Regions from separate parts of the Streptomyces cyslabdanicus genome, predicted to be linked through region 2. Evidence: riboswitches for the same ligand, from Rfam matches in the RefSeq annotation. Region 2 holds a riboswitch; the other holds the start of a gene.
What was found. A riboswitch is a leader RNA that binds a small molecule or an ion and turns the genes downstream of it on or off. The one in region 2 is predicted to bind glycine.

Region 1 (15,896 bases), on a different contig from region 2:
CCGAGCAGGTGCGGCACACCCGCTGGTACCCGGCCTCGGGGACGGTCTCCCGGGACTTCGACGACGTGCTGGTGCCCGGCACCAGCCACGTCACCGCCAAGCAGCTCGACAAGCTCACGCCCTGGCCGCTGGAGGAGGCCAGGCCCTACCAGGAGGAGTACCTGGCGGGCTTCCAGACGGTGCGCTACGACATCGAGCCCGAGGACGGCCTGGCGACGGCCGAGCAGCGGATGGCCGAGGTCATCGAGGGCGACTGCCGCAGCGACATCGGGGGCGACGAGCAGCGGGTCGAGTCGGTCGACACCCACTACTCCGACGTCACCTTCAAGCTGATGCTGCTCCCGGTGTGGTTCCTGACCTACCTGCACGCCGGGCGGACCTGGCAGGTGACGGTGAACGCCCGCACCGGCGAGGTGGTCGGCGAGCGCCCCTACAGCACTGGCAAGATCGTCGCCGCCTCGCTCGCGGTGATCGCGCTGGTCGTCTGGCTGAGCGTCAGAAGGTAGCGGCCCGCGCGGCGGGCCCGGGCCGGACCTCCTCAGCACTCGATGATGTTCACCGCCAGGCCGCCCCGGGCCGTCTCCTTGTACTTCACCGACATGTCCGCGCCGGTCTCCTTCATGGTCTTGATGACCTTGTCGAGGGAGACCTTGTGGGAGCCGTCGCCGCGCATGGCCATCCGGGCGGCGGTGACCGCCTTGACCGCGGCCATGCCGTTGCGCTCGATGCAGGGGATCTGGACCAGGCCGCCCACGGGGTCGCAGGTGAGGCCGAGGTTGTGCTCCATGCCGATCTCGGCCGCGTTCTCGACCTGCTCCGGCGTGCCGCCCAGGACCTCGGCCAGGGCGCCCGCCGCCATCGAGCAGGCCGAGCCGACCTCGCCCTGGCAGCCGACCTCGGCGCCGGAGATGGAGGCGTTCTCCTTGAAGAGCATGCCGATCGCGCCGGCGGCGAGCAGGAAGCGGACCACGCCGTCCTCGTCCGCGCCGGGGATGAAGTTGATGTAGTAGTGCAGGACCGCCGGGATGATGCCGGCCGCGCCGTTGGTCGGGGCGGTGACCACCCGGCCGCCGGCCGCGTTCTCCTCGTTCACCGCCATCGCGTAGAGGGTGATCCACTCCATCGCGCGGGCCGCCGCGTCGCCCTCGGCGCGCAGCTGGCGGGCGGTGACGGCCGCGCGGCGGCGCACCTTCAGGCCGCCCGGCAGGATGCCCTCGCGGTTCAGGCCGCGCCCCACGCACGCCTGCATCACCCGCCAGATCTCCAGCAGGCCCTCGCGGATCTCCTCCTCGGTGCGCCAGGCCCGCTCGTTCTCCAGCATCAGGGACGAGATCGACAGGCCGGTCTCCTGCGTCAGGCGCAGCAGCTCGTCGCCCGAGCGGAACGGGTACTTCAGCACCGTGTCGTCCAGCTTGATGCGGTCCGCGCCCACCGCCTCCTCGTCCACGACGAAGCCGCCGCCGACCGAGTAGTACGTCTTGGCCAGCAGCTCGGCACCGGAGGCGTCGTGGGCCCACAGGGTCATGCCGTTGGCGTGGTAGGGGAGCGCCTTGCGGCGGTGCAGGACCATGTCGTCGTCGTAGGAGAACGCGATCTCGTGTTCGCCGAGCAGGCTCAGCCGGCCGGAGGTCCTGATCGTCTCCACCCGCTCGTCGGCCGTCTCCACGTCCACCGTGCGCGGCGAGGCGCCCTCCAGACCGAGCAGCACCGCCTTCGGTGTGCCGTGGCCGTGGCCCGTCGCCCCGAGGGAGCCGTACAGCTCGGCGCGGACCGACGCGGTCCGCGCCAGCAGGTCCTCATTGCGCAGCCGACGGGCGAACATGCGGGCCGCCCGCATCGGGCCGACCGTGTGGGAGCTCGACGGGCCTATGCCGATCGAGAACAGGTCGAAGACCGAGATGGCCACGGAGACTCCTCAAGACGGGGTGGTGCTGGGGGTGCCAGGGGCGGGGCGCCGCGCACGGACCGGGGTCTCCGGCCGTACGCGGCACTCCTGGGGACGGGACCTACTTGTTCAGCCCCGGGTACAGCGGGTGCTTGTCGGCCAGGGCGCGCACCCGGGCCTTGAGGGCGTCGGCGTCGTACGACGGCTTCAGCGCCTCGGCGATCACGTCCGCGACCTCGGTGAAGTCCTCGGTCGTGAAACCGCGGGTGGCCAGGGCCGGCGTGCCGATCCTGAGGCCGGAGGTGACCATCGGCGGGCGCGGGTCGTTCGGGATCGCGTTGCGGTTGACGGTGATCCCGATCTCGTGCAGGCGGTCCTCGGCCTGCTGACCGTCCAGCTCGGAGTCGCGCAGGTCGACCAGGACCAGGTGCACGTCCGTGCCGCCGGACAGGACGTCCACGCCGACCGCCCGGACGTCGTCCTGGACCAGGCGCTCGGCCAGGATGCGGGCGCCGTCCAGGGTACGGCGCTGGCGCTCGCGGAACTCCTCGCTCGCGGCGACCTTGAAGGACACCGCCTTGGCGGCGATCACGTGCTCCAGCGGGCCGCCCTGCTGACCGGGGAACACCGCGGAGTTGATCTTCTTGGCCAGCTCGGCGGTGGACAGGATGACACCGCCGCGCGGGCCGCCCAGCGTCTTGTGGGTGGTGGTGGTGACCACGTGGGCGTGCGGCACCGGGTTGGGGTGCAGGCCCGCGGCCACCAGGCCGGCGAAGTGCGCCATGTCGACCATGAGGTACGCGCCGACCTCGTCCGCGATCCGGCGGAACGCGGCGAAGTCCAGCTGGCGCGGGTAGGCGGACCAGCCGGCCACGATCAGCTTCGGCTTGGACTCCTTCGCCAGGCGCTCCACCTCGGCCATGTCGACCAGGCCGTCCTCGCCCACGTGGTAGGCGACGACGTCGTAGAGCTTGCCGGAGAAGTTGATCTTCATGCCGTGGGTCAGGTGCCCGCCGTGGGCGAGGTTCAGACCCATGATCGTGTCGCCGGGCTTGAGCAGCGCGAACATCGCGGCCGCGTTCGCCTGCGCGCCGGAGTGCGGCTGCACGTTGGCGTGCTCGGCGCCGAACAGCTCCTTGATGCGGTCGATGGCGATCTGCTCGACCACGTCGACGTGCTCGCAGCCACCGTAGTAGCGGCGGCCGGGGTAGCCCTCGGCGTACTTGTTGGTGAGGACCGAGCCCTGCGCCTCCATGACCGCGACCGGGGCGAAGTTCTCCGAGGCGATCATCTCGAGCGTGGACTGCTGGCGGTGCAGCTCGGCGTCGACCGCGGCGGCCACGTCCGGGTCGAGCTCGTGCAGGGGAGTGTTGAGAACAGTCATGTGCGTATGTCCGATTCTCAGCCGGCCGTCTCGGCGGCGTACTCGTCGGCGGAGAGCAGGTCGGCGGGCTCCTCGGCCAGGCGCACCTTGAACAGCCAGCCGCCCTCGAAGGGCGCGGAGTTCACCAGCGACGGGTCGTTCACCACGTCCTCGTTGGTCTCGGTGACCTCACCGCTGACGGGGGAGTACAGGTCGGACACCGACTTGGTCGACTCCAGCTCACCGCAGGTCTCGCCCGCGGCCACCGTGTCGCCGACCTCCGGGAGCTGGGCGTAGACGACATCGCCGAGCGCGTTGGCCGCGAACTCGGTGATGCCGACCGTCGCCACGCCGTCCTCGACGGGCGACAGCCACTCGTGCTCCTTGCTGTAGCGCAGATGCTGAGGGTTGTTCATGGCCTGAATTCTCCTGTACGCGGGTCAATGGTGATGAATGGGGAGCGCGAAAGGTGTGCGCGACCAGGGGTGACGTGCCTCACGTCGCCTCCGTGGCGGCTACGACGGTGTCACTTCTGGCGCTTGTAGAAGGGCAGCGCCACGACCTCGTACCGTTCGTGCTTGCCCCGGATGTCCACGCCCACACCGGGCGTGCCCTCGGCGGCGTGCGCGGCGTCGACGTACGCCATGGCGATCGGCTTGCCCAGGGTGGGGGAGGGGGCGCCGGAGGTGACCTCGCCGATCACTTCGCCGCCCGCGACGACCGCGTACCCGGCGCGCGGGACCCGGCGGCCCTCGGCGACCAGGCCGACGAGCACCCGGGGCGGCTCGGCGGCGGCGCGCTCGGCGGCGGCCAGCAGGGCCTCGCGGCCGACGAAGTCGCCCTCCTTCTCGAACTTGACCACCCGGCCGAGGCCCGCGTCGAACGGGGTCAGCGAGGTCGACAGCTCGTGCCCGTACAGCGGCATGCCCGCCTCCAGGCGCAGCGTGTCCCGGCAGGACAGCCCGCACGGGACCAGGCCGGCGTCCGCGCCCGCCTCGGTCAGCGCCTGCCACACCTTCTCCGCGTCACCGGGGGCCACGAACAGCTCGAAGCCGTCCTCACCGGTGTAGCCGGTGCGCGCGATCAGCGCGGGGACGCCCGCGACCGTGCCGGGGAGACCGGCGTAGTACTTCAGGCCGTCCAGGTCGGCGTCGGTCAGCGACTTCAGGATGCCGGCGGACTCGGGGCCCTGCACGGCGAGCAGCGCGTAGGCGTCCCGGTCGTCGCGCACCTCGGCGTCGAAGCCCGCCGCCCGCTCGGTCAGCGCGTCGAGCACCACCTGGGCGTTGGAGGCGTTGGCGACGACCAGGTACTCGGTCTCGCCCAGCCGGTAGACGATCAGGTCGTCCAGGATGCCGCCGTCGGCCCGGCAGATCATGGTGTAGCGGGCGCGGCCGAGGCCGACGGTGGCGATGTTGCCGACCAGGGCGTGGTTCAGCAGGGCGACGGCCTGCGGGCCGGTGACGGTGATCTCGCCCATGTGGGACAGGTCGAACAGGCCGGCCTTCGTCCGCACGGCGATGTGCTCGTCGCGCTCGGAGCCGTAGCGCAGGGGCATGTCCCAGCCGGCGAAGTCGGTCATCGTCGCGCCGAGCGAGCGGTGCAGCGCGTCGAGCGCGGTGCGGCGGAGTCGGTCGGGTGGGGTACTGCTCATCGGGCGGTCTCCAAGGCGATGGGGTCCCCCGCGCGAGCGAAACCGGGCGTGGGGGAGGGCAAGGACGGATCCATGTCCTCCCCATCTGTCATCGGAACCTGAGAGGTTCGCCATGACCGCCGTCGGACGGACGGTGCACGGCTTGCACCTTGGGTGGGGCCGCTGCGCCCAGCGGCCCGCTTTTCAGATGTGCCTCGCCCGCGCGGTAACGGTGCCTGAGAGATTCAAGGGAGGTACTTGCTCCTTCGGCGCCCCGGTGAGACGGCTGGGGACTCTCCCGCGCGGATTCAAACGGCCGATATGCAGTTGCGCGGACATCATTGCACGCCCGGCCCGCTTCGCGGCAGGGCGGCATCCGTGACCGTGCCGTGGCAGGACGTGCACGGGGCCGCGAGGGCGCTCGCCGGGGCAGCCGTGATCGCGGGCCCGGGATTTCTCGTGAGGTTCGGGCCGGTACCCGATAGCCTTTCGGCCACAGCAGTGTTCACAGCAGGCGGTAGCAGATGGACTTCCCGACGGACTTCTCCGCGGACTTTCCGGCACAGACGCACTCCCACCCGCACAGCGGATGGCCCGGCAACGAGCTGGAGGAGGTGCTGTCCGCCTCCCTCGGTGTCCCGTCCGCCGGTGGCCGGATCCTGGAGGTGCTCGGCCGCAGCCTCGTCTGGGTGCCCCTGCCCAACGGCGGCGGACCGCAGAGCGGGCCACTCGACCTGCCCACGGTGGAGATCGACGGTCAGGCCTACGTGCCGGTCTTCAGCTCCGAGGAGCAGTTCCGCCAGGTCGCGGGCGCCCACATGGCGTACACCGTCGCGCCCGCCGTCGAGTTCGCGCGCGGACTGCCCCCGCAGGCCGGCATCGCGCTCAACCCGGACGGCGTGGTCGGCGTCCCGCTGCCGCCGGCCGCCGTGGCCGAACTGTGCCGGGCCGGGCGCACCCACCTGGACGGTGCCTCCGCCGGCGGCCGCGTCCGCCTCTTCGAACCGGACTGGCAGGACGACCCGGTGGACTTCCTCGCCGCCGCCTGCGCCGAGTTCGCCGAGACCGGCGTGGTCAGCACCGCCCGCCGCTGCCTGGCCGCCGTCGAGACGGACGACCCGGTGATGTTCATCGGCGTCGAACTGTCCCAGTGGGACGGCGACCCACAGGCCCGCCCCCTGGACGCCCTGGGCCGGGCCCTGGCGAAGACCCCGGCCGGGTGGCCGGTCAACCTGGTCCTCCTGGACGTCGCCCAGGATCCCGTGGCGGACTGGATGAGGGAGCACGTCCGCCCGTTCTACCAGCACGCCCACTGAGTCCGACCGGGGACGCCGGGCGGGCGCACACGATCCGCAGTCGGCGGCGCACGGCGAGTCCCCGGCCGCCGGACGGCGGCTTAAGCTAGGCCCTGTTGTCAGACTCCCGCCTGCTCGCCGGGCGGACGACGGGAAGGTGACGACAGGACCCGGACCCACGGCTCGGTCGACACGTCGGTTGTATGGAGGGGCGGTACAAGTGAGCGCCAGCGGCACCACGGCCGGGCAGGTCGAGCAGACGCTGCGCCAGGTGACGCCCGGGCGTTACGACGCCTACGAGGCGCTGCTGCGCGTGCTGGCGACCCCGTCCTCCGGCCAGGTATGGATGCTGCTGTGGCACGGCCAGGCGGGTTCCCCCGACGCGCAGTACGGCCACATGGAGGTCGACGGCCACGGCTACGCGCCCTGCGTGACCTCCGCCCAGGAGCTGTCCGCCAGCGGCTGGAACCGTTCGTACGAGGTCGTGGACGGCCTCGACGTGGCCCGCACCCTCTACCCCGACCACTACGGCCTCTGGCTGAACCCGCACGCCCCGGGCGGCGGTGTCGGCGTCCCGTGGCTGGATCTGCGCCGCATCGCCACCGGTCTCGACCGCCAGCCCGCGGGCCCGCTGCGGCTGTCCGAACCCACCGTCGAGGCCTCGCGGTTCTACGCCCTGCTCACCCAGAACGCCCACCGCACCCCGGCCCTGCGCTCGCTGCGCCACGCCTGGGTGCAGCCCGCGCTCGGAGCGCCGTACCTCGCCATCGGCCTCGACGTGTACGACACCTCGCCGCCGGCCGTCGACTCGGTGCGCGTGATGATGCAGCAGTCCATCGGAGCCGTCCCCGACGGTCTGCCGGTGTCGACGGTCGCGATGTCCGACGAGTACGACCCGGTCGCCCTGTGGCTGCGCGCCAACTCCCGCCCGTTCTACGACCGGGAGAGCCACGTGGCCCCCGCGCAGGCCCCGGTGGCCGGCTACGGCTACCCGCCGGTCCACGGCGGCTACTGAGCCGGACCGACCGACGCGACCGGGGCCGCCTCCCCCAGGGGAGGCGGCCCCGCGGTGTTTCGCCAAAGGCGCGTGGAAATCGCGTCGGGTCGATTCGGCGTCGGAGTGCCGGCCCGGCTCTTGGACCGGCGGGAAGCGAAAAGCGGGTGCGCGGTGAGTGACGGGAATTCCTCTTTGCGTGATTGCGTCGATTGGCCGATCCGGTAGGGCGGACGAAAGGGCGCTTCTTTGTCCCGAGGGGGCAAAACCACGGGCAGGGCGTGAGGTGCATCACGCGCCGGTCGGCTGGTCAAGTTGCCTTTGCGTTTGAGGAGTTGACCGTCCGCTGCTGGCGCCGGCGGAGAGCGGCCGGGCGTCACGCTCTCTGCGCGTAGAGTCGGAGCTTTGGTCCCCCGGTGCCGTCAAATGTCCCAACTAGGACCCGTCCGACCCCCGTTACCCACTGTCCGGATAACGGAACCCCTCAACTCGTGTCACGTTTGCGCATCCATTCTTCACCAGATCTGGCGGGTGATCGTGAGCGCGTTGAAGACTCGCCTTCCAGATACGAGGCCGACGATCCTGTGATCGAGCCCAATCGGGGAACTCGCAGGGCAGTTGAGCCGCATCCATCTGTGGCCACCGCGCGGCAGGTAAGCGAACCAAGGCCGCCCACAGCGGCGGACGAAAGGCCGGTCACCACCGGCGAGAGGGGTCGGGTCACTGTGACCGCACCGATCGAGACCACCGGGGCGGAAGCCGGAGCACAGCCTGAGGCCGTGCTCGCCGGGGCCAAGAAGAGCCAGATCGAAGGGCGTTCACTGACACAGATCGCCTGGACCCGGTTCAAGCGGGACAAGGTGGCCATGGCCGGCGGTGTCGTCGTCATCCTGCTGCTTCTGATGGCGATCCTGGCCAAGCCCATCGAGTGGATCTTCGGGCTCGACCCCGACAAGTTCCACCAGGACCTCATCGACCCCGCCCTCCTGGCCCCCAAGGGCGGCTGGGGCGGCATGAGCTGGTCGCACCCGCTGGGTGTCGAGCCCCAGTACGGGCGCGACATGCTCGCCCGCATCATCGACGGCTCCTGGGTCTCGCTCCTGGTCGCAGGCGGCGCCACCCTGCTCTCGGTGGTGATCGGCACGGTGCTGGGCGTCGTCGCCGGGTACTACGGCGGTTGGGTGGACAGCCTCGTCAGCAAGCTGATGGACACCTTCCTGGCCTTTCCGCTGCTGCTGTTCGCCATCGCCATCTCGGCCTCGGTGCAGGACGGCTTCTTCGGCCTGGACGGGCTGTCGCTGCGCATCTGCGTGCTGATCTTCGTGATCGGCTTCTTCAGCTGGCCGTACATCGGACGCATCGTGCGCGCCCAGACCATGAGCCTGCGCAAGCGGGAGTTCATCGAGGCCGCTCAGAGCCTCGGGGCGCGAGGTCCGTACGTCCTGTTCCGGGAACTGCTCCCCAACCTCGTCGCGCCGATCCTCGTCTACTCGACGCTGATCATCCCGACGAACATTCTCTTCGAGGCCGCGCTGAGCTTCCTTGGAGTCGGTATCGCCCCGCCGCAGGCCTCGTGGGGCGGCATGCTCAGCAACGCCGTGGATCTCTACACCGCAGATCCGCAGTTCATGTTCGTGCCCGGACTGGCGATCTTCGTCACCGTCCTGGCCTTCAACCTGCTGGGTGACGGGCTGCGTGACGCGCTCGACCCTCGCAGCAAGTGATCCATCAATAGAGGGGGCTTTCCTCACGTGAAGACGAGAAGGGTTACCGCGGCGATCGCGTCGGTCATGGTGCTCTCGCTGGGTGCCGCGGCCTGCGGCGGCGGCGACGACAACGGCGGCGGCAGCAAGGGCAGCGGTAACAGCGGTAAGAAGGACGCGGCGCTGGACTCCATCGTCAACGCGTCGAGCAAGAAGGGGGGGACGGTCACGCTCGAGGAGTCGGACGTGCCGGACTCCCTCGACCCGGGCAACACGTACTACGGCTTCGTGCTGAACTTCTCGCGCCTCTACGCGCGCTCGCTCACCACGTTCAAGCCCGCGGCGGGTACGGCAGGCCTCGAGGTCGTCCCCGACCTCGCCGAGTCCCTGGGCGAGCCCAGCGCCGACGCCAAGACCTGGACGTACCACCTGCGTGAGGGCCTGAAGTACCAGGACGGCACGCCGATCACGTCCAAGGACGTCAAGTACGCCGTCGAGCGCTCCAACTTCGCGCCCGAGGTCATGTCCAACGGCCCCACCTACTTCAAGAGCTACCTGGTGGGCGGCGACAAGTACAAGGGCCCCTACAAGGACAAGTCGCCCGAGGGCCTGAAGTCGATCGAGACCCCGGACGACCGGACGATCGTCTTCAAGCTGAACCAGCCGTTCGCCGACTTCGACTACCTGACGACCTTCTCCCAGACGGCTCCCGTGCCGCAGGCGAAGGACGACGGCGCCAAGTACGTCCAGCACATCGTGTCGTCCGGCCCGTACCAGTTCGAGTCGTACCAGGAGGGCCGCAGCGCCACCCTCGTCCGCAACAAGAACTGGGACCCGAAGACGGACCCGATCCGCACGGCGCTGCCGGACCGGTACGAGGTCAAGTTCAAGGTCAACCCCGTCACGGTCGACAACGACCTGCTGGCCGACAAGGTCACCGGTGACATCGCCGGCACCGGCGTGCAGCCGCAGACCCAGCCGAAGGTGCTGAGCGGCAAGTACGCCAAGCAGACGGACAACTCCTACGCGGGTGCCACGTCGTACATCGCGCTGAACGTGAACGTGAAGCCGTTCGACAACATCCACTGCCGCAAGGCCGTGCAGTGGGGCCTCGACAAGCAGTCGGTGGTCGACGCCATCGGCGGCGCGCCCAAGGGCGACGTGGCCACCACGCTGCTGCCGCCGTCGGTCAACGGCTACACCAAGTTCGACCAGTACCCGTCCACCGGGAACAAGGGCGACGTGGACAAGGCCAAGGCCGAGCTGAAGCAGTGCGGCCAGCCGAACGGCTTCTCCACCACGCTGACGGCCCGCTCCGACCGTCCCGCCGAGGTGGCGCAGGCCACGGCGATCCAGAACTCGATGAAGGCCATCGGCATCAAGGTCGACATCAAGCAGTTCCCCTCCGGTAAGTACTTCTCCAACTTCGCCGGTGTCCCGAGCTACGTCCACGAGCACAAGCTGGGCATGATGTCCATGGCGTGGGGCGCCGACTGGCCGACCGGCTTCGGCTTCCTCGACCAGATCATCAACGGTGCGGCCATCAAGCCGTCGGGTGGCAACAACCTGATGGAGCTGAACGACTCGAAGATCAACGCCGCTCTGAAGGCCGCGATCGCCAACACCGACTCCGCGGCCCGTACCAAGGCCTGGGGCGAGATCGACAAGATGGTGCAGGAGAACGCTTCGGTGGTGCCGCTGGTCTACCGCAAGAACCTGCTGTTCCGGCCGGACTCCGCGACCAACGTCACGGTCTCGCAGGCGTACCTCGGCATGTACGACTACCTGCTGCTGGGCTCTTCGAAGTAACTGCAGGCCCGATTTCCCTGAAAGGCAGGTGAAGGCACCGGGTGGCCGGGGCGGACACACCCCGCCCCGGCCACCCGGAGCCGCACAGCTGTGGCTGCGTACATCATCCGACGCGTCTTCGGCGCATTGGTACTGCTGCTGGTGGTCAGCGCAGTCACCTTCGCCATCTTCTTCGTGGTCCCCCGTCTGGGCGGCCAGACAGCCACCCAGCTGGCTACCCAGTACGTCGGCAAGGACGCCAACCCCGAGTCCGTCGCCGCGATCAAGAAGAACCTGGGTTTCGACCACCCCATCTACATCCAGTACTGGGACTACATCAAGGGCCTGTTCGTGGGCGCCGACTACAAGTTCGGCCCTGACGCATCGCACTGCGGCGCGCCCTGCTTCGGGTACTCCTTCAAGAGTCACATCGAGGTCTGGCCCGAGCTCCAGCAGCGGATTCCGATCTCCTTCTCGCTGGCCGTCGGGGCAGCGGTGATCTGGTTGATCTTCGGCGTCACGACCGGCGTCATCTCGGCGCTGCGCAAGGGCCAGCCGGTGGACCGCATCGCGATGTTCATCGCGCTCGCCGGCGTCTCGCTGCCCATCTTCTTCACCGGTCAGATCGTCAACGCACTCTTTGTGTACCAGTGGCCCATCTGGGACAGCACCGACTACGTGCCGTTCACCGAGAACCCGGCCGACTGGGCGTGGCATCTGCTGCTGCCGTGGATCAGTCTCGCGTTCCTCTTCTCCGCCCTCTACGCGCGACTCACCCGGGCGGGCATGCTGGAGACGATGAGTGAGGACTACATCAGAACGGCGCGCGCCAAGGGACTCAAGGAGACGACGGTGGTGACCAAGCACGGCCTGCGAGCCGCGCTGACCCCGATCGTCACCATCTTCGGCATGGACTTCGGAATCCTCATCGGTTCCGCGGTGCTCACCGAGACCGTCTTCTCCCTGCAGGGGATCGGCGCGTACTCCATCCAGGCCATCAGGGACAACGACCTGCCCATCGTCATGGGCGTGACCCTGGTCGCCGCGTTCTTCATCGTCCTCTGCAATCTCCTCGTCGATCTGGTCTACGCAGCCATCGACCCCCGCGTGAGGTTCTCGTGAGCAAGCTCGACAAGGCGACGTCCGGCGAACCGGCCACCGCCGCATCCTCCGACGCCGACGACGCGTTCCTCTCCGTGCGCGATCTGCGTATCCACTTCAACACCGACGACGGCTTGGTCAAGTCGGTGGACGGCGTCAGCTTCGACGTCCGCCGGGGCGCGACCCTGGGCATCGTCGGTGAGTCCGGGTCCGGCAAGTCCGTCACCTCGCTCGGCGTGATGGGCCTGCACCGTTCGGCCAACGCCACGGTCTCCGGCGAGGTCTGGCTGGACGGGCAGGAACTGATCGGCGCCAACCCCGACGAGGTGCGCCGCCTGCGGGGCCGGAAGATGGCGATGATCTTCCAGGACCCGCTGTCCGCGATGCACCCGTACTACACGGTCGGGCAGCAGATCGTGGAGGCCTACCGGGTTCACCACAACGTCTCCAAGAAGGCCGCCAAGCAGCGCGCGATCGAGATGCTGGACCGGGTGGGCATCCCCGAGCCGGCCAAGCGTGCGGACAGTTACCCGCACGAGTTCTCCGGCGGTATGCGCCAGCGCGCGATGATCGCGATGTCGCTGGTCAACAACCCCGAACTGCTCATCGCGGACGAGCCGACCACGGCTCTGGACGTCACCGTGCAGGCGCAGATCCTCGATCTGATCCGCGACCTGCAGAAGGAGTTCGGCTCCGCGGTCATCATGATCACGCACGACCTCGGCGTCGTCGCCGAGATGGCCGACGACCTCCTGGTGATGTACGGCGGCCGCTGCGTCGAGCGCGGCCCGGCCGACCAGGTGTTCTACGAGCCCCGGCACCCCTACACCTGGGGCCTGCTCGGCTCGATGCCGCGTCTGGACCGCGAGCAGCAGGACCGGCTCATCCCGGTCAAGGGCTCCCCGCCCTCCCTGATCAACGTCCCGTCCGGCTGCGCGTTCAACCCGCGCTGCCCGTACGCCGACGTCCCGAAGGACAACGTCACCCGCACGGTCCGCCCCGAGCTGACCGAGGTCGGCAGCCGGCACTGGGCCGCCTGCCACATGACGCAGGAGCAGCGGGAGCGGATCTGGACCGAAGAGATTGCGCCGAAGCTGTGAGTGAGAACGCAGAGGACAACGCAGTGAGCATCCCTGCACAGAGCGACGGCGCCGAGGAGCAGGCCTCCGGTACGGCCACCCTCACCAAGGACGCCGCCCCGGGCGAGGTTCTGCTGAAGGTGGCCGGCCTGCAGAAGCACTTCCCGGTCCGGAAGGGCCTGCTGCAGCGCCAGGTCGGCGCGGTGCGTGCGGTCGACGGCATCGACTTCGAGGTCCGCTCCGGCGAGACCCTCGGTGTCGTGGGCGAGTCCGGCTGCGGCAAGTCGACGATGGGCCGGCTGATCACGCGGCTGCTCGAACCGACCGCGGGCACGGTCGAGTTCGAGGGCAAGGACATCACGCACCTCGGTGTGAGCGGTATGCGTCCGCTGCGCCGCGACGTGCAGATGATCTTCCAGGACCCGTACTCGTCGCTGAACCCGCGCCACACCATCGGCACCATCGTCGGCGCCCCCTTCCGGCTCCAGGGCGTCGAGCCCGAGGGCGGGATCAAGAAGGAGGTGCAGCGGCTGCTGTCGGTGGTCGGTCTCAACCCCGAGCACTACAACCGCTATCCGCACGAGTTCTCCGGTGGTCAGCGCCAGCGCATCGGCATCGCCCGGGCGCTCGCGCTCAAGCCGAAGCTGGTCGTGGCGGACGAGCCGGTCTCCGCGCTCGACGTGTCGATCCAGGCGCAGGTCGTCAACCTTCTCGACGACCTCCAGCAGGAGCTCGGCCTGACGTATGTGATCATCGCGCACGACCTGTCGGTCGTCCGGCACGTCTCGGACCGGATCGCGGTGATGTACCTCGGCAAGATCGTGGAGCTGGCCGACCGGGACTCGCTGTACAAGGCGCCGATGCACCCGTACACCAAGGCGCTCATGTCGGCCGTCCCGATCCCGGACCCCCGCCGCAAGAACGCCAAGAGCGAGCGCATCCTGCTCCAGGGCGACGTGCCCTCACCGATGTCCCCGCCGAGCGGCTGCCGCTTCCACACCCGGTGCTGGAAGGCGACGGAGATCTGCCGTACGACCGAGCCGCCGCTCAAGGAGCTGAGGCCCGGTCAGCGGGTGGCCTGCCACCACCCGGAGAACTTCGAGGACCAGGCCCCGCAGGACACCGTGCTGCTCACGGTCGCCAAGGAGGCCGCGGAGCTCGTGGCCGACGAGGTCCTTGCGGAGTCGGCGGCGACGTCGGCGGCGGTCGCCGCGGAGGTCGGCGAGACGCCGAATCCGGCTGAGTCCGCCAAGTCCGCCGGGACCTCGGAGTCCGCCAAGTCCGCCGGGACCTCGGAGTCCGCCGAGTCGTCCGAGTCCGTCGGGACTTCGGAATCCGCGGAATCCTCCGAGTCCTCGGAGTCCGCCGAGTCCTTCGAGTCCTCCGGGTCCTCCGAGTCGGCCGGGACTTCGGAATCCGCCGAGTCCTCGGAATCCGCCGAGTCCTCGGAGTCCGCCGGGTCTACGGAGTCCGCCGGGGCCTCTGAGCCTGCCGGGTCTTCGGAGACCTCGGGTGAGGGCTCCGGGTCCGCGGAGTCCGGTGCCGACGGTGGCGACGACGCCGGCGACTCCGGCTCTCAGGAGCCGAGCGGGAAGTAGGCGGCGCGGCTCGACGGAGTCGCGCGCGTGATCGAGCGGGAGAGTGCGGAGCCGGTGGCACACCGGCGGTCGCACTCTCCCGTTCCGTCGTGTTCGGGGGCGAACCGGCCGCGAGTAAGAATGTGGCGTGCTTCAGCAACTGTTCAGCCCTTCCGTCCAGCACACGCTCGACGTGGTCGGCATCTTCGTCTTCGCCATCTCCGGCGCGCTGCTGGCCGTCCGCAAGAACTTCGACGTGTTCGGCATCGCCGTCCTGGCCGAGGTCACCGCGCTGGGCGGAGGGCTGTTCCGCGACATCGTCATCGGGGCCGTGCCCCCGGCCGCCTTCACCGACCTCGGCTACTTCCTCACCCCCCTGTTCGCCGCGCTCGTGGTCTTCTTCCTGCACCCGCACATGGAGCGCATCCAGACCGCGGTGTACGTGTTCGACGCGGCCGGGCTCGGCCTGTTCTGCGTGGCCGGCACGACGAAGGCGTACGCCTATGGGCTGAACCTCACCGCGTCGGCGACGTTGGGCATGGCCACCGCCGTGGGCGGCGGTGTGCTGCGGGACGTGCTCGCCAACGAGGTCCCGTCGCTGCTGCGCTGGGACCGCGACCTGTACGCGGTCCCGGCGATCGTCGGCGCCACCATGGTGGTGCTGTGCATCCACTACGACGCGCTGAACCCGTTCACCAGCGGGCTCGCGGTGGTCACTGCCTTCGTCCTGAGGCTGCTCGCGATGCGGTATCACTGGCGAGCTCCGCGGGCCTGGAACCGCCGCTCGACCGTACGGGAGGAGTGAGCGCCGTCCGGACGTGATGGGGTGAGCGCGGCCCCAGCTGCCTGGTCAGCCAGCGGAACGCCGCCGGGATCTGGGGGCGCCACAGCGCCATGCTGTGGCCGCCCGCGCTGCGCGGCAGGAAGACCACGCGCACGTGCGTCGGAGGCTTGGCGATCCGCGCCAGGGCGACGCCCGCCTGGTACCCGTCGCCGCTCTGCCCCGAGAGGTAGAGCGCGATGTGCGGCGGGGTGCGGTAGTTCTTCAGCAGGACGTAGGGGTTGTTCGCGCGCCGCAGCCGGAGGGTCTGGGCGGCGAGCGAACCGCGTTCGCCGATGGGGTCGTTGTAGCCGGACAGGCTCACCGCGGCCCGGTAGCGGTCGGGGTGGGCGACGGCGAGCTTGGTCGCGCAGTGTCCCCCGGCCGAGTAACCGGCCGTGGCCCAGCCGTTCGGAGCGGACTGGGCACGGAAGTTGTCCGTGATCATCTTCGGTACGTCGATGCTCAGCCAGCTGTCCGCGTTCACCGTGCCCGGGATGTTGGCGCAGCCCGTGTCGATCCTGGCGATCAGGTTGGTGCGCGGCGACACCAGTATGAACGGGGCGATCCGCCCGCTCCGCATCAGCGGTTCCAGTTGCTCGTGCACCTTCAGGGAGCCGAACCAGGCCTTGGCCGAGCCCGGGTAGCCCGACAGCAG
Region 2 (15,896 bases):
TCGGGCGCAACGGTGTCGTCGGGCAGTGGCTGGACTCCTGGTTCGGGGTCACGCTGCCGTTCACCACGGCCGGGGTGGTGGTCGCGGAGGCGTTCGTGGCCATGCCGTTCCTCGTGATCAGCGTCGAGGGAACACTGCGGGCCGCCGACCCGCGCTTCGAGGAGGCGGCCACCACCCTCGGCGCCTCCCGCTTCACCGCGTTCCGCCGGGTCACCCTGCCGCTGATCGCGCCGGGCATCGCCGCGGGCGCCGTGCTCGCCTGGGCACGAGCGCTCGGCGAGTTCGGCGCCACGATCACCTTCGCCGGCAACTTCCCCGGCCGTACGCAGACCATGCCGCTGGCCGTCTACCTGGCACTCCAAAACGACCCGGCGGCGGCGATCGCCCTCAGCCTGGTGCTGCTCGCGGTGTCGATCGCCGTACTGGCGGGTCTGCGGGACCGTTGGATGACGGCCTCCTGATGAATCCGCCACCGATCCCGAGCCGCCCCGCATCCAGGATGTTCCTCTCATGACCGACATCGACCGGACCTCGGCCGGCCTGCGGGCCGACGAAGGCACTCCCGAAGAGGGCCTGGACGCCCGCCTCGTCGTCGACCGCGGCGTGTTCCGTCTCGACGTGGCGCTCACCGCCGCCCCCGGCGACGTGGTGGCGCTGCTCGGCCCGAACGGCGCCGGGAAGACGACCGCTCTGCGCGCGCTGGCGGGCCTGGTCCCGCTCACCGGCGGACACCTGCGCCTGGACGGCACCACGCTGGATCGCACGCCGCCCGAGGCACGCCCGGTCGGCGTGGTCTTCCAGGACTACCTGCTGTTCCCGCACCTGACGGCCCTGGACAACGTGGCGTTCGGGCCGCGCTGCCGGGGCGCGACCAAGGCTCAGGCCCGCGCGCAGGCCGCACGGTGGCTGGAGCGGATGGGGCTGGCCGACCACACCGGCGCCAAGCCCCGCCGCCTCTCCGGCGGGCAGGCCCAGCGCGTGGCCCTCGCCCGCGCCCTGGCCACCGGGCCCCGGCTGCTGCTGCTCGACGAACCACTCGCCGCGCTCGACGCCCGTACCCGTCTGGAGGTCCGCGCCCAGCTGCGCCGGCACCTCGCCGAGTTCGAGGCCGTCGCCGTCCTCGTCACCCATGACCCGCTGGACGCGATGGTGCTGGCCGACCGGCTGGTCGTGGTCGAGCACGGCCGGGTCGTCCAGGAGGGCACCCCGGCGGAGATCGCCCGCCGTCCGCGCACCGACTACGTCGCGCAACTCGTCGGCCTGAACCTCTACCGCGGGCAGGCGGACGCCCATACCGTCCGTCTCGAGGCCGGCCCCGTCGTCACCACCACCGAGGTCCTGTCGGGGGCGGTCTTCGTGGCCTTCCCGCCGAGCGCGGTCACGCTCTTCCGGGACCGCCCCACGGGCACCAGCGCGCGCAACCTGTGGCGCTGCGAGGTCGCCGGTCTGGAGACCCACGGCGACCGGATCCGCGCCGACCTGACCGGCGAACTCGCCCTGACCGCGGAGGTGACCACGGTCGCGGCCGCCGAGCTGGACCTGCACCCGGGCGCGGAGGTCTGGGCGACCGTCAAGGCGACGCAGACCCACGCCTACCCGGCCTGAGGCACCGGCCGCCCTACGGTGGGGTTGATCACCACGTCCCCCACCCACCGCGAGGCACGTCCATGAGCCTGAGCATGCGCAACCAGTTGCCCGGCACGGTCACCGCCGTCACCCCCGGCGAGGCGATGGCCCTCGTCCACGTGCGCCTGGACGGCGGCGGACAGCTCACCTCCGCGATCACCCGGGACGCCGTCGAGGACCTGCGTCTGACCGAGGGCAGCACCGTGCGCGCCCTGGTGAAGTCGACGGAGGTGTCCCTGGCCACCGGGCCGGTCGAGGGCCTGTCCATCCGCAACCGGCTGCCGGGCACCGTCACCCGGATCGCCCTCGGCGCTGCCATGGCGTCCGTCCGGGTCGGCGTGGAGGGCGGCGAGCTGACCGCCGCGATCACCAGGGACGCCGCCACGGAACTCGGCCTGACGGAGGGCACGCGCGTCACCGCCCTGATCAAGTCGACCGAGGTCTGCCTGGCCACCGTGTGACACGGCGGGAAGAACCGCGGGGCCCCCGCCCGGGTCGGACGGGAGCCCCGTGAGCCGTTCGCTCGCTCAGTCCTCGTACGCGTCCAGCGGCGGGCAGGAGCAGACGAGGTTGCGGTCGCCGAAGGCCTGGTCGATGCGGCGCACCGGCGGCCAGTACTTGTCGGCAGCCGAGACCCCGGCCGGGAAGACGGCCTCCTCACGGGTGTAGCCGTGCTCCCACTCCCCGCCGAGCGCGGCGGCGGTGTGCGGGGCGCCGTGCAGCGGGTTGTCGTCCGCGGGCCACTGGCCGGAAGCGACCTTCTCGATCTCGGCGCGGATCGCGATCATCGCATCGCAGAACCGGTCCAGCTCGGCCAGGTCCTCGGACTCGGTCGGCTCGATCATCAACGTGCCGGCCACCGGGAACGACATCGTCGGCGCGTGGAAGCCGTAGTCGATCAGCCGCTTGGCCACGTCGTCCACGCTCACCCCGGTCTCCTTGGTCAGCGGGCGCAGGTCGATGATGCACTCGTGGGCGACCAGGCCGCCGGGACCGGTGTAGAGCACCGGGTAGTGCGGCTCGAGCCGCTTGGCGACGTAGTTGGCGCTGAGCACCGCGACCTGCGTGGCACGCTTGAGGCCCTCGCCGCCCATGAGGCGGACGTAGGCCCAGGAGATCGGCAGGATGCCGGCCGATCCCCACGGCGCGGCCGAGATCGGGCCGACCCCCGTCTCCGGGCCCGCGTCGGGCTGGAGCGGGTGGTTGGGCAGGTACGGCGCCAGGTGGGCCCGCACGCCGACCGGGCCGACACCGGGACCGCCGCCGCCGTGCGGGATGCAGAACGTCTTGTGCAGGTTGAGGTGGGAGACGTCGCCGCCGAAGTGGCCCGGCTTGGCGAGGCCCACCAGGGCGTTGAGGTTGGCCCCGTCGACGTACACCTGGCCACCGGCCTCGTGGACCTGCGCGCAGATGTCGGCGACGTGCTCCTCGAACACGCCGTGCGTGGACGGGTAGGTGATCATCAGCACGGCCAGCTGCTCGCGGTACTGCTCGATCTTCGCCCGCAGGTCCTCGACGTCGACCTCGCCGTCCTCGGCGGTCTTGACCACGACGACCTTCATGCCGGCCATCACGGCGCTTGCGGCGTTGGTGCCGTGCGCGGAGGACGGGATGAGGCAGATGGTGCGCTGCTCGTCGCCGTTGGCACGGTGGTAGCCGCGCACGGCGAGCAGACCGGCCAGCTCGCCCTGGGAACCGGCGTTCGGCTGGAGGGAGACCTTGTCGTAGCCGGTGACCTCGGCGAGGCGCTCCTCCAGCTCACGGATGAGGGTGAGGTAGCCCTGCGCCTGCTCGGCGGGCACGAAGGGGTGCAGCTGCCCGAACTCCGGCCAGGTGACCGGCTCCATCTCGGTCGTCGCGTTGAGCTTCATGGTGCACGAGCCCAGCGGGATCATGCCGCGGTCGAGCGCGTAGTCGCGGTCGGCCAGCCGGCGCAGATAGCGCAGCATCGCGGTCTCGGACCGGTACTGGTGGAAGACGGGGTGGGTGAGGTAGGCGTCGGCACGCAGTAGCGCCTCGGGCAGCACGTCCCCGGCGGCCGCGTCCAGCGCCTCGATGTCGCCCCCGACGCCGAAGGCCGCCCACACGGTGCGCAGCCGGTCGCGGGTGGTGGTCTCGTCGCAGGCGACCGAGACGTGGTCGGCGTCGACGAGGCGCAGGTTCACGCCGCCCTCGCGGGCCGCGGCGACGACCTCGGCGGCACGTCCCTCCGCCTTGACGGTCAGCGTGTCGAAGTACGCGCGGTGCGCGACCTCGAAGCCGCCGGCCGTCAGCCCCTCGGCGAGGACCGTGGCGTAGCGGTGGGTGCGCCGCGCGATGTCCCTGAGGCCCTCGGGGCCGTGGTAGACCGCGTACATGCCGGCCATGACGGCGAGCAGCACCTGGGCGGTGCAGATGTTGCTCGTCGCCTTCTCGCGACGGATGTGCTGCTCACGGGTCTGCAGGGCGAGGCGGTAGGCCCTGTTGCCGTCGGCGTCGACGGACACGCCGACCAGGCGGCCGGGCAGGCTGCGCGCGAACTTCTCGTGCACGGCCATGTAGCCGGCGTGCGGGCCGCCGAAGCCCATCGGCACGCCGAAGCGCTGGGTGGTGCCGACGGCGATGTCCGCGCCGAGCTCGCCGGGCGACTTCAGCAGGGTGAGCGCGAGCAGGTCGGCGGCGACGGTGACCAGGGCGCCCAGCTCGTGCGCCTGGTCGATGACGGGCTTCAGGTCGCGTACGGCGCCGGAGGCACCCGGGTACTGGAGGAGCACGCCGTTGATCCCACGCTCGGCGATCTCGGCCGGGATGCCCGCGCTGAGGTCGGCGACGACGACCTCGACGCCGCTCGGCTCGGCACGGGTCTCGATGACCGCGACGGTCTGCGGCAGCGCGTCCGCGTCGACCAGGAACAGACCCTTCTTGTTCTTGCCCATGCGCCGGGACAGCGCCATGGCCTCGGCCGCGGCGGTGCCCTCGTCGAGCAGGGACGCGCCGGAGGTCGGCAGACCGGTCAGGTCGGCGACGACGGTCTGGAAGTTCAGCAGCGCCTCGAGGCGGCCCTGGGAGATCTCGGGCTGGTAGGGGGTGTAGGCGGTGTACCAGGCCGGGTTCTCCATGACGTTGCGCAGGATGACCGGCGGGGTGAACGTCCCGTAGTAGCCGAGTCCGATCATCGAGCCGAGGACCTGGTTGCGGTCGGCGAGGGAGCGCAGCTCGGCCAGCACCTCGGCCTCGGTGCGGGCGCCGGGCAGGTCGAGGGCGTCGGCGTTCTTGATCACATCGGGTACCGCGGCGGCGGTGAGCTCGTCGAGCGAGCCGTAGCCGACCTGGGCGAGCATCTTGGCCCGCGCCTCCTGGTCGGGCCCGATGTGGCGCTGTTCGAAGGGGATGCCCTGTTCGAGCTCGGAGAGCGGGATGCGCTGGGCGGTCATTGCGGAGGCCTCCTGGTCTGACACGACCTTCGAGGGACACCACGGCGCGGGTGCCCCGACGGCCTCCCCCTCTGTCATCTCAACCTGAGAGCTTCACCGGACCACCCGAGGGCTTCCGGTTTTCACCGTCGGTGAGAGCGGAAGCCGTCGACACCCGCTCTGCTTTCCAGAGTGACCTCGTCCGTGCGGTACGTGGGCCTGAGAGATTCCGGGGAGGATTTGCTCCTTCGGCGCCCCCGGCGGTGCCGGAGGGCTCTCCCGCACGGGGTCAGCAGCCGCTGCCAGCCTACCAGCGGGGCGACCGCACGGGCCTTCGAGTGGCCGCCTCGCGGAATGTGCTCTTTCGTAGGGGTTACGGATGAGTTGCGACCACGTGGAGGGACAGTGCAGACGGAGATCGATCCGCGCAATCTGATCGGCCGCAAGGCGTTCGACCGCAACGGGCACAAGATCGGCACGGTGGACGAGGTCTACCTCGACGACGCGACCGGCGTGCCGGAGTGGGCGGCGATACGCACCGGCCTGTTCTCCCGGGACGCCTTCGTCCCCCTGGAGCCCAGCGAACTCGTCGAGGGCACCCTGCGCGTCCCCTTCGACCGCTCCCTGGTCAAGGAGGCTCCCGACTTCGGCGTGGGCCGCCATCTGTCCCCTGAGCAGGAACTGCAGCTCTACCACCACTACGGCCTCGACGTGGCCCCACCCCCTGTTCCCGACCACCAGTTCGGCAAGCTGGCGGGCTCCGGCTCGGGTCCGGACGAGGGCTGAGCCGGAGGCGCTGGAGGAACCGGAGGATCCAGAGACACCAGGGGCAGGGGTTCGGCCGGTTCCAGGTCCGGGTCGTCCACGAGGAAGGTGCGCACGCGGCCCGGCGCGGATCCGGGGGTCTCGAAGCGCACGGTGACGCGGCCGAGGCCGCTGCCCTGCACCCATCCGTGGCCGTACCCCGCATGTCGTACGTCATGACCCGCCGGCCACCGCCGCTCGGTGGGTTCCGGCTGGCGCTGGGCGGGTTCCCGCTGCCGCTCCTCGGCGGGCCCCTCCACCTCCGCGTCGGCGCCCTGCGCGCCCGCCGCCTGCGCGAACAGGTCCTCCTGGGTGTAGTCGGCGAGCCCTGACACACCCACGCCCAGCAGCCGTACCCCGCCGGTGGTGTCCACGGAGTCCAGCAGCCGGGCGGCCGCCTCCCGTATCACCGCGGGGTCGTCGGTGGGCCCGCGCAGGGTCTCGGAGCGGGTGAGGGTGGAGAAGTCGTAGCGGCGGACCTTCAGCACGATGGTGCGCCCCGACAGACCGGCCCCGCGCAGCCTCCCCACACACCGGTCGGCCAGCCGCTGCACCTCCAGGGCCACCCGGACGCGGTCGTGGATGTCCACGTCGTAGGTGTCCTCGACGGACACCGACTTCGTCTCGCGCTCGGCGACGACGGGACGCTCGTCGTGGGCCAGCGCCATCGCGTGCAGCGCGTGCCCGTGCGCCTTGCCGAGCAGCCGGACGAGCTCGTCCTCACCGGCCTCGGCGAGCTCCTCGACGGTGTGGATACCGGCCCGCCGCAGATGGTCGCCCGTGGCCGGGCCCACGCCCGGCAGGGTCCGCACGGACAGCGGTCCGAGCAGGGCCCGCTCGGTGCCCGGCTCGATGAGCACAAGACCGTCGGGCTTGGCCTGCTCGGAGCCGATCTTGGCGAGCATCTTGGAGGCGGCCAGCCCCACGGACCCCGTGAGCCCCGTGACGGCGCGGATCTCGGAGCGCAGTCTCGTCCCCGCCAGCCGGGCGGATTCCGCGTCCCAGGCGGCTCCCCCGGCCTCCAGGTCCACGAACGCCTCGTCCAGGCTCAGCGGCTCCACGAGCGGCGACCGGGCCCGCAGCAGGCCCATCACCCGCTCGCTGATGGAGCGGTAGAAGGCGAAGCGCGGCACGAGGTACGCGGCGTTCGGCGCCAGCCGCCGCGCCTGGGCCATCGGCATCGCGGAGTGGACGCCGAACACACGCGCCTCGTACGACGCCGTGGCGACCACTCCGCGCGGTCCCAGCCCGCCCACGACCACGGCCTTCCCGCGCAGGCTCGGCTTGGAGGCCTGCTCCGCCGAGGCGAAGAAGGCATCCATGTCGAGATGGAGGATCGTGGGTGCGGTTCTCACACCTACGATGCTGCACCACCCCACTGACAACGCCACCGCCAACACCACGGTCCCGGCGGCACCGTCCCGGCCTCCCGAGGCCGGTCCACGGGCCCAGAGGACCGGACAGGCCGGGTCAGTGGCCGGGGAGGCAGTGACCGGAGGCGGCCGGGGGCAGCCGGGGGCCGCTCAGACGGCCCGGTTGCGCCGCCGGGCGAGTTCGTCGCCCGGGTTGTGCCCCACGAGCGTCTCCCCCGTGTCGATGCGCTCGCCGTGCAGCTGCGACAGCGCGTTCTCCACGTCGCGCCACACCACGCCGACGGCGATGCCGAAGATTCCCTGGCCCCCCTGGAGCAGAGCGTGCACCTCGTCGGGCGACGTGCACTCGTACACCGTGGCCCCGTCGCTCATCAGCGTCATCCGCTCCAGGTCGCGGAAACCGCACTCGCGCAGGTGCTGGACGGCGGTACGGATGTTCTGCAACGACACGCCGGTGTCGAGGAACCGCTTGACGATCTTCAGAACGACGACGTCCCGGAAGCTGTAGAGGCGCTGGGTACCGGATCCCTGGGCGGGCCGCACGCTCGGCTCGACCAGCCCGGTGCGCGCCCAGTAGTCCAGCTGCCGATACGTGATGCCGGCGGCTGCGCAGGCCGTCGGACCGCGATAGCCGATCTGCTCGATTGCCATGGCCGCCGCCCCTCCGCTGCTCGGCACCGCCGCCGGTCGCTGCGGAGCACGACCGGCCGCATCGCCGAGAGGTGGATACCCGCCGCTCGGGCGGAGCCGAGAGCCCGGGGGAGGGTACGGACCGCTTCCCCCGGCATTGCGTCCGGGGTCACCCCCAGCCGTACCGTCGCCGCTGCTTCTCACGCCGACCTCCGTCCTTGACCTGCCTCCTCGACGGTAGGCAGTCACCAGGGGTGCGTCAACGATCGCCACACTCGGCACGCCGAGTGATAATCACCCTAAGAGTGGTTTCGTGTACCCCATCGCCGGGAAAGGCTATCCGAATGCTCCGGGCGGAGGTCGCGGGACGGTCTCCTGGCGGCTCACACGGGCGCTTCACTGGCTGCTGCTGCCGAAGTCCTCCGGCGAGATCTGGTCGAGGAACTCGCGGAACTTCTCCACCTCGTCCTCCTGCTCGTCCGGGATCGCGATGCCCGCGTCGTCGAGCACCGTGTCACTGCCGAAGATCGGCGTCCCGGTGCGCAGGGCCAGCGCTATGGCGTCGGACGGCCGGGCACTCACCTCGACACCGCTGGCGAACACCAGCTCGGCGTAGAAGACACCTTCACGCAGGTCCGTGATGCGTACTTCCGTGAGTTCCTGGCCGACCGCCTCCAGCACGTCCTTGAACAGGTCGTGGGTCAGCGGTCGGGCGGGGGCCATGCCCTGCTGGGCGAAGGCGATCGCCGTCGCCTCCCCTGGCCCGATCCAGATGGGGAGGTAACGGTCGCCTCCCACTTCACGCAGGAGCACGATCGGTTGGTTGGAGGGCATCTCGACCCGGACACCTACGACATCGAGCTCGTTCACACAGCAACCCTAGGCGGTGCCCGGGACGTTTGGGTAGTCGGGCCGGGCACGGGAGGAGGATCCGGCCGCCTCCGGGGGCCCGCTCACGGCAGCCGCAGCCCGAGCGCGGTGTGCACCAGCACCGTGTGCAGCCGCACCGTGAGCTCCGCCAGCTCCTTGGCGCGGGCCTCCGCATGTGCCCTGGTCTGCGGATTGCGGTGCCGCTTGAGGGGGGCCACCACCTGGTCGACGAGCCCGGCCTCCCGGTCGGCGGCCGCCTTCATCACCCGCAGGTGCCGGGGCTCGATCCCGAAACGCCCCAGCTCGGAGACGAGCGAGGCCACGGTCAGCGCCTCGGCGCCGTAACCCCCGTCCGCCAACGGGGTGAGCAGCCCGTACGACTCCCACTCGCGCAGTTCCCCCTCCTCGACACCGGCGGCGGCGAGGAGCTCGTCCCGCCCGATCCGGGCTGTCGTCGGCGCCTCGGCCGGCGAGGGCACGGATCCGCCGTCCCGCTGCCGGCCGACCGCCGGCAGGTGGACCGCCTCGCCGCGCTCCATGGCGTCCAGGTACTCGCGAATCACCTTCAACGGCAGGTAATGGTCACGCTGCATCCGCAGGACCAGGGCCAGCCGCTCGACGTCGTCGGTGCTGAACTTGCGGTACCCCGAGGGGGTGCGCCGCGGCTCGACGAGTCCCTCCGACTCCAGGAAACGAATCTTGGAGACGGTGACCTCGGGGAACTCGTCGCGCAGCATGTTCAGCACCGTGCCGATGCTCTTCAGCCCACTGTCCGTGGCGGCGGTGCCGTGCCCGGCACCGCCGCTCGGTGATTGACGCATGGACCTTCCCTGACAGGTCAGACGCCCTGCCGGCTCGAGTAGAAGACCAGCCGGTACTTGCCGATCTGCACCTCGTCACCGTTGGACAGGGCGACCTGGTCGATCGGCTCCCGGTTGACGTACGTGCCGTTCAGACTGCCGACGTCGGCCACCGTGAACGAACCGTCCGGGCTGCGCCGGAACTCCACGTGGCGACGCGAGACCGTCACGTCGTCCAGGAAGATGTCGCTCTGCGGATGACGCCCGGCCGTGGTCAGCTCGCCGTCCAGGAGGAAGCGGCTGCCCGAGTTCGGGCCGCGGCGCACCACCAGGAGGGCCGAGCCCAGGGGCAGCGCGTCGACGGCCGCCTGCGCCTCCGGAGACAGCATCGGCGTCTGGCCGGTGGCCTCGGCGTCGTAGGCCTCCAGACCGGAGATGGAGATCGTCGAGGTCGTCTCCGACGAGCGCTCCGGCACCGCACCGGACCGCAGCGGCGCACCGCAGTTCGAGCAGAAGCGGCTGTTCTCCGCGTTGCGGTTGCCGCACCTCGTACACACCAGGGCCGACATGGACGGATCCTCCTGCCGCGGCTGCCCCGCGGGGGCATCGGACGCGTACGGGCCGGCGGCGAACCCTCCAGCCGTACCTGAGGTCGACGGTTGCCCGAAACCTATGCCGCCCGACTGGGCAGGGTCAACCGACGGCGCCCCCTGACCGGCCACCTGGTCCCTGAACAGCGGACGCTGACCCTCGGCGTCAGGCTGTGCGCGGTGACGGGCCGTCGCGTTCTCGCCGCCTTCTCGCGCGCTCTTGCCGAACAACTTCGCAAACAACTTCACGGGCGATTCCCCTTGACCGAAACAGACCCGCCCGTGGGGCAGGACGAACCCTGACTGCATACACCGGTCGACCCGGACATCCTCACAACGTCCGTATCCACCAGACAGTTTCCACCACGCACCACCCAATCGGTGCGCCGACCCCCCGCAACCTCATGCCCCTGCCGGACGACTGCCATGCACCACCGGTTCACCGCGAGGACGACCGAGCGTAGTCAGGCCTCTTCGCCGCTCGCAAGGCGTCCACGACGATCTTGTCCGAACGGTCGATCGTCACGGTGGCCTGCTCCTTCTCCAGGGTCTGCACCACGCCTCCAGGAATGTTGAGCGCCGGTTCGAGGTCCTGCGGCTTGCCGATGACCTTGAAACGATACGGAGTGTTGATCTTGTTCCCGTCGACGTCCACGCTCTTGCCCGAGTCGGTCAGATAAGTGTTCGCGACCACTCGCACACCGTTCACCTCGATCGCCTCGGCACCGGCCGCGCGCAGCTCTTGTACCGCGTCGAGCAGCATGTCCGCCCGGACCGTCCTCTTCGTGTCCTCGATCGTGATCGTGATGCCGGGTCCCTGCGCGGCCACCGTGCCCGCGAGTATGCCGAGTTGCTTCGCCTTCTCGGCCGTCTGCCTGCGGGCCTCCTCGGCCTGGTCCGAGCTGTTCTCCAGTTCCTGGCGCTGCTTCTCCAGACCCTGCTTCTCATCCTCAAGACGCTGAGTGCGGTCGTCGAGTTCATCGAGGATGCGGACGAGATCCTCCTGCCGGGCGCCGCGCAGCGCGTTGTCACCGCTGCTGTTGGAGGCGACCTGGACGGCGAGTCCGAAGCCGAGTCCGAACAGCAGTAGGGCGACGACGAGTTGGGCCCGGGTGAAGCGCGGCGGCCACAGTCCCTGGACCAGTCGCTGGCGACCGGTCAGCGCGGGCCCGTAACTCTCCTCGGTGCTCGGGCCGTCCCCGGCGGCCGCCTGCGCGGGCACCTCCTCGGGCAACTCCTGGCGCAGCCGCTGCTGCTCGGGCCTGGTGGCGTGCGGCCCGTTCCCGGGCTGTTCGTCCTGGTGGCTCATCACTCTCACGCCCGGAACACGTGCCGTCGGATCGCCGCGGCATTGGAGAAGATGCGGATACCGAGCACGACGACGACGCCCGTGGACAGCTGGGCGCCCACGCCCAACTTGTCGCCCAGGAAGACGATCAGTGCGGCCACGACCACATTGGACAGGAACGACACGACGAAGACCTTGTCGTCGAAGATGCCGTCCAGCATGGCCCGCAGGCCACCGAAGACGGCGTCCAGCGCCGCGACGACGGCGATCGGGAGATAAGGCTCGACGACCGCCGGGACCTCGGGCCGGACCAACAGGCCGGCCACCACTCCCACGACGAGGCCCAGTACGGCGATCACGATGTGCCCTTCTCAGTGCTCGGCTGTGCTGTGCGTACGATCACACTCGGTGCGGCGGCCAGTCGGAGGTCGCTCTCCACGGAGATACTGCTCCGGATGCCGTAGTTGTCCTTCAGGGCCTGGAGGTACAGCCCGTCGGGGCTGTCCTGGAACCGGGCGCCGAGCCGCTTCCCGTCCCCCACGGCGAGCACCGTGTACGGCGGTACCAGCGGCTTGTTGTCGACCAGTATCGCGGCGCCCGCGGCCCTGATCGCCGACAGGGCCGTCAGCCGCTGCCCGTTGATGGAGACGGCCTCGGCACCCGACTGCCACAGCCCGTTCACCACCCGCTGCATGTCCCGGTCACGCACTCGGCCGGTGTCGGAGAAACTCGACGTCCCGCGCGGATCGCCGCCGTCCGTGCCGGCCTCCTTGGCGTCGTCCACCACGAGCCTGACACCTGGGCCGTGCACCTCGCCGGCGCCCGCCAGCAGGCTCACCAGGTCGGCCTGCGGGTTGCCGCCGGTGTGCCGGAGCGCCAGCCGCTGCCTGGCGCCCACGTCGTCGCGCAGTTCGTCGACGGTGTCTTCGAGCTTGTCGGCCGCCGCGGTCTCCCGGTCGATGCGGTCGATCAGCTCCTGGCGCTCCTTGGCGATGACCGGGGCCGCCACACGTGCCTGCGCCGCTCCCACGGTCACCACGAGGGCGGCCAGCACCAGCCCGCCCGCCAGGCCGAGCCTCGCCCTGAGGGTTTTCGGCATACCGCTCTCGCCCGCGGCCTTCTTCCGAGCCGCGGCCTCGGCGTAACCGTCGTCGAGGCTGTGGTCCATGACGTTGGTGATCAACGACATGGAGGCGTCCGGTCGGGAGGGCCGCGCGGGGTTGCTCCGAATGGGGGGATGCTGCGGCATGCCGCACATCGTCGCACGACCTGGCCATGACCTCCGAATGGCCCCACCGGCGTGCCGGACAGGCCCCCTTGGAGGACACTTGTCCGGCACGCGCGCGTGCTGTCCGTTTTACCGGCCGACGCCCGGTTCTACTGGTCTGCGCTCCACCCGTCGGCGCTCTACCGGCCGGCGCTGTCCACGACCGCCGCCCACTCGTCCAGCAGCGCCTGGGCGGAGGCGTCGTCGGGCCCCTCGGCCCACAGATGGGTGACGGCCTCGGCCGGGTCGGGCAGGACCATCACCCAGCGGCCGTCGGTCTCCACGACCCGCACACCGTCCGTGGTGTCCACGAAGCGGTCTCCGGCCGCCTCGACGACCCGGCGCATCACCAGGCCCTTGACGGCCCACGGGGTCGCCAGATCGCGCCTGAGGACGTGCGCACGCGGGATCCGGGCGTCGATCTGGCTCAGCGTGAGCTGAGTGCGCGCGACCAGCCCGATGAGCCGTACGAAGGCCGCCGTACCGTCGTAGACGCTGCTGAACTCCGGGACGATGAACCCGCCCTTGCCGTCGCCGCCGAAGATCGTCCCCTCCTCGCCGCCGACCCGGGTGAGGTCGTCGGGGGAGGTCGTCGTCCACTCCACCTGGGTGCCGTGGTAGGCGGCCACCTGTTCGGCGATCCGCGTGGTCGTCACGGGCAGCGCCACCCGGCCGCTGCGCCGCTCGGCGGCGACGAGGTCGAGCATCACCAGCAGCGCCCGGTCGTCCTCGATGATGCGGCCCCTCTCGTCGACGAGAGACAGCCGCTCGCCCACCGGGTCGAACCGCACACCGAACGCGGCCCCGGAGGACGCCACGATCTCGCCGAGCCGCACCAGACCCGCGCGCCGCATGTCGGCGGTCTCCGTCGGCCGGGACTCGTTCAGCCCGGGGTTGATCGTCAGCGAGTCCACACCGAGCTTGCCGAGCAGGCTGGGCAGCACAAGTCCGGCGCTGCCGTTCGACGCGTCCACGACGACCTTGAGGCCCGACTCGGTGATCCCGGTGGTGTCGACGTTGCGCAGCAGCGAACCGGTGTACGAGTCGAAGACGCTGGACGGGAAGTGCAGGTCACCGATCTCGCCCGGGAACGCACGCCGGTACTCCTGGCGCGCGAAGACCCGGTCCAGCTTGCGCTGGCTGCCCTGCGACAGGTCGGCGCCCTGTCCGTCGAAGAACATGATGTCGACCGAGTCGGGCACCCCGGGCGTGGTCCGGATCATGATGCCGCCCGCGCTGCCCCGCGCGGTCTGCTGCCGGGCGACCGGCAGCGGCACGTTCTCCAGGTCCCGTACGTCGATGGCGCTGGCCTGGAGGGCCGAGATGACGGCACGCTTGAGCGCGCGGGCACCCCGGGAGTGGTCGCGGGCCGTGGTGACCGTGGAGCCCTTCTTGAGCGTGGTCGCATAGGCGCCGGCGAGCCGCACGGCGAGTTCCGGGGTGATCTCCACGTTCAGGATCCCGGAGACTCCGCGGGCCCCGAAGAGGTGCGCCTGTCCACGCGACTCCCAGATGACCGAGGTGTTGACGAAGGCGCCGGCCTCGATGGTCTTGAACGGGTACACCCGGACGTTGCCCTGCACGATCGATTCTTCGCCGATCAGGCACTCGTCGCCGATGACCGCGCCGTCCTCGATCCGCGCGGCCCGCATGATGTCGGTGTTCTTGCCGACGACACAGCCGCGCAGGTTGCTGTGCTGCCCGATGTACACGTTGTCGTGCACGACGGCCTTGTGCAGGAAGGCACCGCTCTTCACGACGACATTGGACCCGACGACGGTGTGCTCGCGGATTTCGACGCCCGCCTCCACCTTGGCGTAGTCGCCGATGTAGAGCGGCCCGCGCAGCACGGCGTCCGGGTGCACCTCGGCGCCCTCGGCGACCCAGACTCCCGGGGAGATCTCGAAGCCGTCGATCTCGACGTCGACCTTGCCCTCCAGGACGTCGGCCTGCGCCTTCACATAGCTCTCGTGGGTACCGACGTCCTCCCAGTAGCCCTCGGCGATATAGCCGTAGATCGGCTTGCCTTCCTTCATCAGCTGCGGGAAGACATCGCCGGACCAGTCGACCGGAACATCGGGGTCGACGTAGTTGAACACCTCGGGCTCCATCACATAGATGCCCGTGTTCACGGTGTCGGAGAAGACCTGACCCCAGGTCGGCTTCTCCAGAAAGCGCTCGACCCCGCCCTCTTCGTCCACGATGGTGATTCCGAATTCCAGCGGATTGGGCACGCGCGTGAGACACACGGTCACCATCGCGCCCTTTTCCTTGTGGAAATCGATCAGCCGGGTGAGATCGAAATCGGTCAGGGCATCACCGGAGATGACGAGGAACGCGTCGTCCTTCAACGCCTCTTCGGCGTTCTTGACGCTTCCGGCGGTTCCGAGTGGCTTCTCCTCGTTGGCATAGGTGAGCTCCATTCCGAGCTCTTCACCGTCACCGAAGTAGTTCTTGACCAACGAGGCCAGGAACTGGACTGTGACGACGGTCTCATTCAGCCCATGCCTTTTGAGCAGCCGCAGTACATGCTCCATGATCGGCCGGTTGGCAACCGGCAGGAGCGGCTTGGGCATGCTCGAGGTCATCGGACGAAGGCGCGTGCCTTCGCCTCCGGCCATCACGACGGCCTTCATGTCGGAAGCGTCCTCCTCCAAGAGACGACGATCTAGCCGACTGCACCCGTCCTGATTGTCCCGCACTTTTCCCAGGCGGGCCATCGGAGCCCCCGCGGCTTGCCTCGATGAGGGAACTCAGTCGGCCATGGCGTCCGCACGGACCAGACGGCGGACTTGCACCACGTAGAGGACTCCTGCCCACCAATAGAGCGTTGTACCCCATCCTGCGAACGCCCATCCGAAAATGGCCGCGAGTGACGCGATCCATCCGCTGCCGTCGCTGAGCAACAACAAGGGGAACGCATACATCAGGTTGAACGTCGCCGCCTTCCCCAGGAAGTTCACCTGCGGCGGTGGGTAGCCGTGCCGCCTGAGGACACCCACGGCCACCAGCAGCATCAATTCGCGCGCCACGAGCAGAGCGGTCAGCCACAGCGGCAGGATCTCGCGCCAGGTGAGACCGAGGAGGGTGGAGAGGACGTAGAGCCGGTCCGCGGCGGGGTCGAGCAGCCGGCCGAGGCTGCTGACCTGGTTCCACCGCCGGGCGAGCTTGCCGTCGAGGTAGTCGCTGACGCCGCTCAACGCCAGCACCAGCAGGGCCCAGCCGTCGCTCTTGGGGCCACCGAACTCCGGCCGGA

Region 1: it holds a riboswitch for glycine, as region 2 does, so the genes downstream of both, gcvT (glycine cleavage system aminomethyltransferase GcvT) here and gcvP (aminomethyl-transferring glycine dehydrogenase) in region 2, are expected to answer to the same signal.

What each region holds. Positions count from the first base shown of each region.
Region 1 covers NZ_JBQRUW010000054.1:29,488-45,383, forward strand. Annotated here, with positions in the region: gene ACTYVM_RS29565 (TFIIB-type zinc ribbon-containing protein) at 1-506, shown strand, start outside; gene ACTYVM_RS29570 (L-serine ammonia-lyase) at 539-1,906, opposite strand; gene glyA (serine hydroxymethyltransferase) at 2,007-3,269, opposite strand; gene gcvH (glycine cleavage system protein GcvH) at 3,287-3,664, opposite strand; gene gcvT (glycine cleavage system aminomethyltransferase GcvT) at 3,775-4,902, opposite strand; glycine riboswitch at 4,978-5,095, opposite strand; glycine riboswitch at 5,096-5,192, opposite strand; gene ACTYVM_RS29590 (enhanced serine sensitivity protein SseB) at 5,406-6,197, shown strand; gene ACTYVM_RS29595 (enhanced serine sensitivity protein SseB C-terminal domain-containing protein) at 6,397-7,191, shown strand; gene ACTYVM_RS29600 (ABC transporter permease) at 7,896-8,894, shown strand; gene ACTYVM_RS29605 (ABC transporter substrate-binding protein) at 8,961-10,682, shown strand; gene ACTYVM_RS29610 (ABC transporter permease) at 10,773-11,783, shown strand; gene ACTYVM_RS29615 (ABC transporter ATP-binding protein) at 11,780-12,862, shown strand; gene ACTYVM_RS29620 (ABC transporter ATP-binding protein) at 12,886-14,439, shown strand; gene ACTYVM_RS29625 (trimeric intracellular cation channel family protein) at 14,567-15,223, shown strand; gene ACTYVM_RS29630 (alpha/beta hydrolase) at 15,132-15,896, opposite strand, start outside.
Region 2 covers NZ_JBQRUW010000016.1:460-16,355, reverse strand. Annotated here, with positions in the region: gene modB (molybdate ABC transporter permease subunit) at 1-461, shown strand, start outside; gene ACTYVM_RS10445 (ABC transporter ATP-binding protein) at 511-1,605, shown strand; gene ACTYVM_RS10440 (TOBE domain-containing protein) at 1,668-2,087, shown strand; gene gcvP (aminomethyl-transferring glycine dehydrogenase) at 2,154-5,039, opposite strand; glycine riboswitch at 5,216-5,310, opposite strand; gene ACTYVM_RS10430 (PRC-barrel domain-containing protein) at 5,424-5,804, shown strand; gene ACTYVM_RS10425 (DNA polymerase IV) at 5,717-7,177, opposite strand; gene ACTYVM_RS10420 (MerR family transcriptional regulator) at 7,346-8,029, opposite strand; gene ACTYVM_RS10415 (bifunctional nuclease family protein) at 8,222-8,695, opposite strand; gene ftsR (transcriptional regulator FtsR) at 8,779-9,516, opposite strand; gene ACTYVM_RS10405 (FHA domain-containing protein) at 9,534-10,394, opposite strand; gene ACTYVM_RS10400 (DUF881 domain-containing protein) at 10,525-11,394, opposite strand; gene ACTYVM_RS10395 (small basic family protein) at 11,400-11,732, opposite strand; gene ACTYVM_RS10390 (DUF881 domain-containing protein) at 11,729-12,622, opposite strand; gene ACTYVM_RS10385 (sugar phosphate nucleotidyltransferase) at 12,781-15,276, opposite strand; gene clsA (cardiolipin synthase ClsA) at 15,394-15,896, opposite strand, start outside.